2 linked regions of the Prochlorococcus marinus str. AS9601 genome follow. The protein of the gene in region 1 interacts with the protein of each later gene in a pairwise test. Links are inferred from orthologs where the notes say so. Each region holds a gene or a part of one and is shown on either strand. Other genes may lie near its edges.

The links. Proteins that work in one complex are often made in the same cells at the same time.
Region 2: the proteins of ftsZ (region 1) and A9601_RS17740 interact in binary tests that used the Escherichia coli proteins (3 or more experiments, as listed by UniProt). The link is inferred for Prochlorococcus marinus str. AS9601 from one-to-one orthologs.

What each region holds. Positions count from the first base shown.
Region 1 is NC_008816.1:1,290,881-1,293,817, reverse strand. The notes cover bases 7-2,916. They hold ftsZ (cell division protein FtsZ), read right to left. Parts: upstream 2,065-2,916; coding sequence 949-2,064; downstream 7-948. Other genes in these bases: A9601_RS16255 (cell division protein FtsQ/DivIB), read right to left, coding at 2,244-2,916; panB (3-methyl-2-oxobutanoate hydroxymethyltransferase), read right to left, coding at 19-792; hemW (radical SAM family heme chaperone HemW), read left to right, coding at 7-26. Also shown: more of hemW, read left to right, coding at 1-6; more of A9601_RS16255, read right to left, coding at 2,917-2,937. UniProt on the Escherichia coli protein: Essential cell division protein that forms a contractile ring structure (Z ring) at the future cell division site. The regulation of the ring assembly controls the timing and the location of cell division.
Region 2 is NC_008816.1:1,562,656-1,565,583, reverse strand. The notes cover bases 23-2,923. They hold A9601_RS17740 (rod shape-determining protein), read left to right. Parts: upstream 23-897; coding sequence 898-1,950; downstream 1,951-2,923. Other genes in these bases: A9601_RS17730 (hypothetical protein), read left to right, coding at 2,704-2,923; mreC (rod shape-determining protein MreC), read left to right, coding at 1,955-2,704; A9601_RS17745 (single-stranded DNA-binding protein), read right to left, coding at 394-765; A9601_RS17750 (DedA family protein), read left to right, coding at 23-397. Outside these bases: more of A9601_RS17750, read left to right, coding at 1-22; more of A9601_RS17730, read left to right, coding at 2,924-2,928. UniProt on the Escherichia coli protein: Forms membrane-associated dynamic filaments that are essential for cell shape determination. Acts by regulating cell wall synthesis and cell elongation, and thus cell shape.

The sequences.
Region 1 (2,937 bases):
TTAAGTGGTGGGATGAGATTAATTAAGTCTTTCAGAGTCTACCCATTCTTTTAATTTATCCTTAAATAATTTCTTTCCCTGGATAATTGGTTGGCAAAATGGTGGTTGATCATCATTTAGGCCTAACAAATCTGCAGTAACTCTTACTTGCCCATCGCAATAATTGCCTGCACCAATACCTATTATGGGAATTGTTAAAGAATTTTTTATTTCTTTAGCAAGCAAATCAGGAATATGTTCAAGAACTATTGAAAAACATCCTAATTCTTCAAGAATTGAAGCCTCTTTCTTAATTTTTTCTTGGCTTGCTAAGCTTTCTCCTTGTTTTCTTAATCCAATATTTAGGTAGCTTTGTGGTGTAAGACCTATATGACCCATAACAGGGATTCCCATCCTTATTAATCTAGAGATAACTTTTTGTATTTCTGGTTCTGCCCCTTCCACTTTTACAGCTTTTGCATAAGTGCTCTGAATGATTTTCCCTGCATACTCAACAGCCTTATCCTCACCACATTGGTAAGTTAGAAAAGGCATATCTGAAACTACTAAAGGTTGTTCCTCAATTTTCTTCTTGAATCCTCTAGAAACAGCATTAGTATGGTAAATTATATTTTCCAAAGTTAATGGCAATGTCGATTTGTATCCTAAACAGACCATTGCTAATGAATCTCCTACTAGTACAAGATCAACATTTGCTTGTTCTGCAATAGATCCTGATATGGAGTCCCATGCTGTTAGAGCAATGATTTTGCGAGATTTTTTTTTATAGTTAACTAGGTCTGAAGGTAACATAATAAATTTATGTATCTTTTTTAAACAAGAATTGCTAATATGATCTTGACTCGGCCTTTCGCGGTTTTAACGCCTAAACCTGGTCAGGACCGGAAGGTAGCAGCCACAAGGGATGCTTGAGGCAGGCGAGATAACCGAGTCACTCTATTTTACCTTTTAACCTATATCTTTTTTATTTTGCCTTAATCTCAAAAACTCAGGAATACTAGCTCCTGATTCTTTATTTTCGGAAAAATTATATAAGGGTTGATTAGATAATCTGTTTTTTATTCTTTGTTGATTTAATGGTTGAGTTGTCTCAAATCCTGTAGCAATCACAGTAACTTGTATCTCCCCTTCCATTGCTTCATCAACGACTGCACCAACAATAATATTTGCTTCTTGATCAACAACATCATAAATAATTTCAGATGCAGAGGTCATGTCTTCTAAAGTCATGTCTTTGCCACCAGTAATATTTATAACGCAGCCTTTAGCTCCATCAATTCTAGCAGCTTCTAGTAAAGGACTATTCATTGCAGCCTGTGCCGCCTCTATAGCTCTCGATCTTCCTGAACCTATTCCTATGCCGAGGAGAGCAGTGCCAGCTTCTGTCATAACTGATCTTACGTCTGCAAAATCAACATTAACTAATCCTGGGCAAGTAATTATGTCGCTTATGCCTTTGACGCCCATTCTTAGAACATCATCAGCATTCCTAAATGCTTCTTGAAGGGGAGCTCCTGCTATAACATCTTTTAATCGGTCGTTTGGAATAACAATAAGAGTATCAACGTTTTCAGCTAGTCTTGCGATCCCCTCCTCTGCTTGACGCATTCTTCTTTTCCCCTCAAAAGAAAAAGGTTTGGTTACTATACCTACAGTTAGAGCACCACTTTGTTTTGCTACTTCTGCGACAACGGGAGCTGCACCTGTGCCAGTTCCTCCACCCATTCCAGCGGCTATAAAAACTAGATCAGATCCCTCTAAAGCTTGTTGAAGTTCTTCTTTGGATTCTTCGGCTGCTTTTTGTCCAATACTTGGATTCCCTCCTGCACCTAAACCTCTAGTGAGGTTTTGTCCAAGTTGAACTCTACTTTCTGCAGAAGATTGTAGTAGGGCTTGTGCATCTGTATTGAGGACTCTAAATGAAACACCTTCTAAATCACTATTTATCATTCTATTGACTGCATTACTGCCACCACCACCTACACCAATAACTTCTATTTTGGCGTTTTGGCTTGGAAGGATTTCTCTCGATTGATCAAAGTTTGGATTGTTACCGAAGCTCATCTCTTAATAGGAATCTATTACTAGTATTGGGTGCATTATGAACTTACTGCGCTCATCTGTAGGAATTTGTTGAGGAAAATCCTAAAAATATTTATTTATTAAATATTTTGTTTTGAATGCAAAACCCATATCAACACTACAATAATTAAAAAAAATTACTCAAAATCCTTTTTTAAATATTAGGGTTTGAACACTTTTATTTTTGGTTTATCTGGGTTAGTAAGATCAATATTATCTATTTTTTTTGAAAAGCTACTTTTCTTAAATTCATTTTTCAGATTATTGATTATTTGTAATTGATAGTTGATTAAATTTGGCTTAAATCCTAAGAATATTGTTTTTAAATCTTTTTCCTCAACAGTTAGAAACCCATCGGATGAAAAAGTTATTTTAACTATCTCTAATTCATAATTTTCTATAGCGATAAAAATATCAGATAATATTTTTTTAAATTTTTCTTTCCATCCAAACACTTCTATGGTTAATTTGTTTAAAGTTTTTTTGTCTGCATTTTGTCTATTTATAAAAATTCCATCTTTATCAATGTAGCCTAATATTTTTTTATCTTTTAATATTCTCTCACCGTAAGCTATTGGGATTCTTGAATCAATATGAACTTTCAAACCAAAAGGAAATAATTCTCTGTTTACTGAAACATTCTTGAGAGACAAATTTTGTTTTAACTCTTGTTCTAACAAATAAGTTTTGACAAAAATTAATCGGATCGGGAATTTTAAAGATGAATTATTTATCACATCATTCGGTGAAAATAATTCACTACCAGAAACCCTAATGTCCTTAATATCAACTTTTTTGAGAGTTTTTATGCTTAATAAGCTTGTTAAAAAGAAAAATGAAATTAGAAAAAAAAAG
Region 2 (2,928 bases), 270 kb from region 1 along the record:
ATTAGTAAATGAAAAAAGACTTTCAAATTTTCTAGATAAAAAAGGAAAATATCTCGGTATTTCCTCTGATGATCTAAATAAAAGTAAAAGGTGGTTTGATAAATACGGTGTTTCTTTAGTTTTTTGGGGCAGATTAGTACCAGGTATAAGAACTTTAATCTCAGTTCCTGCTGGCATAGAACTTATGCCATTAAGAAAATTTTTGCTTTGGACTACATTTGGGAGTCTGATATGGGTAGTACTTCTCACTTATTCAGGTTATTTATTTGGTGAAAATTATCGAATCATTCAAACTTATTTAGATCAAATCAAATATGTTGTAAAGCCAATTTTAATTTTAATTTTCTTATATATTTTTATAAGAATACTTATTAGATTTCTTAAAAATAGAGCTTAAAATGGAATTTCACTTGAGTTATTGCTATTGGAATATTGGTTATTATCAGAATCCTTTCGTGAGCCTAGTAAGTTTAATCTATCTACCCTAACAACTGGTTTAAATCTATCTTCTCCAGTATTTTTATCTTTCCAGCTATCAATCTTAAAGCTTCCTGTAATTCCAATTAATGATCCTTTTTTCACATAATCTGCGGCTATTTGTGCTTGCTTGCCCCATATTTCTAAATTAAACCAATCTGGCTCTTCATCTCTGCTTCTTCTGTTAACTGCAATTGTGAAGTTCGCTACTATACTGCCTGATTCAAAATATCTGACATCTGGTTCTCTTCCTGCTCTGCCAACAAGGTTAATAGTGTTAATTTCCATAAATTTTTTTTTTTATAATACTCATATTTTTAGTTTCTGCTCAAAGTTTTACGTGCTATTCATAACTAAACGTCAGAATTCCGAGAGCTTATCAAAAAATAGATATATTATTTATAAAAAGAAATTCTTATTGTGATTTTTAACAGATTTAAATTTTCTCGAGATATTGGCATAGATTTGGGAACGGCCAATACTCTTATACATGTATCAGGAAAAGGCGTTGTTTTACAGGAGCCTTCTGTGGTAGCTATGGATTTAGAAGAAGGGATTCCATTAGCTGTTGGTAAAGAAGCAAAGTTAATGCTTGGAAGGACCCCTGGCAATATAAGAGCTGTAAGACCACTAAGAGATGGAGTTATCGCAGATTTTGATGCTGCAGAACAAATGATAAAAACATTTATTCAAAAATGTAATGAAGGCAAGGGGATAGTAGCTCCAAGGATAGTGATTGGAATTCCAAGTGGAGTGACTAGTGTTGAGCGAAGAGCAGTAAGAGAAGCTGGATTAGCGGGAGCTAGAGAAGTTCATTTAATAGATGAACCTGTCGCAGCAGCAATAGGAGCATCATTACCAGTAACTGAGCCAATTGGAACAATGATTGTTGATATTGGTGGAGGTACTACTGAGGTTGCAGTATTAAGTTTAGGAGGAACTGTTTTGAGTGAATCTGTTCGAATAGCAGGCGATGAAATAAATGAGTCAATTGCACTTTATCTTAAAAAAGTTCACAATTTAGTTGTTGGAGAGAGAACTGCAGAAGATATCAAGATAAAAATTGGCTCTGCATTTCCAGATGATGATTTTGATAAAACTACTTTAGAGGTTAGAGGTTTACATCTTTTATCTGGTCTACCTAGATCAGTCACTTTGACATCAGGAGAAATCAGAGAAGCTATGGCTGAAACACTTAGCAAAATAGTCGAAGCTGTAAAAAGAACTTTAGAGCGAACCCCCCCTGAACTTGCTGCAGACATAGTTGATAGGGGGATTATGCTTGCAGGTGGTGGAGCTTTAGTGAGAGGTATTAATGATTTATTGAGCGATGAGACAGGAATTTTTACTCACATAGCAGAAAACCCACTGCTTTGCGTAGTGAATGGTTGTGGAGAGGTGTTGGATGATTTTAAAAAACTCAAAAGAGTTGTTGACACTCCAGAATTTATAAGGAATGCCATAAGAGATTAATGTTATGTTAGTTATCCGACGAATTTCTAATAGTCGTTGGTGGCATAAAAAGAAAAATTGGCTATTTTTTGCAATTTTTTTATTTTTGGTTTTTGTAAGAATATCAAAAGGAGCTTTTTATAAAGATTTTTATTATTTTATTTCAAAACCTTTTTGGCCTGGTCAATTTCAAAAAGAAATTGTTCTTAAAAGTATTGATCAAGAATATTTAATAAAGTTAAATCTTCTTAAAAAAGATAATATAAGACTGCGACAAATCTTATCTCTTCAGGAATCATCTAATGATGAACATATTTCAGCTGCAGTTATTTCGCGAAAAACAGGTAGTTGGTGGAGACAAATAATTTTAAACAAAGGTTCAAAGGATGGAGTAGAAATTGGCAATATTGTGATTGGTCCAGGTGGATTATTAGGTAGAGTAAAGAATACTTCTTTATTCACTTCGTCGGTAACTTTAATAACTTCTCCAGAAAGTAAGTTAGGCGTTTGGGTGGATAGAATTCAAATCAATGGATTACTAGTTGGTTCAGGAGATGATTATCCTAGCCTAATACTCTATTCAAAAGATGCCGATATTAAAGTCGGAGATTTTGTATCATCATCTCCAGCTAGTACGTTATTACCTCCAAATATCCCTATTGGTATTGTCCAATCTATAGATGAGACGTTGAAATCAAAAAAAACGGCAAAAATTTCACTTTTAGGAAAACCTCATGTAATTGATTGGGTCAAAATTTTGAAAGTAAATATTTAATGATTAAATTTCTTACAAAAAAATTATCCATAATAAGCTTTATTTTTATCCCAATTATTTTTTTGTGGCACCCTAATTGGCTTGGATTTTTAGGTGTTCAGCCATATTGGCCATTATTTTGGTTATTGCCTTGGTCAATGATTAATGGATCAATAAATGGATTAATAGTTGGTTTGTTTTTAGGTCTCATCTTAGATTCTCTAACTTTAAATGAAAGTTTTACT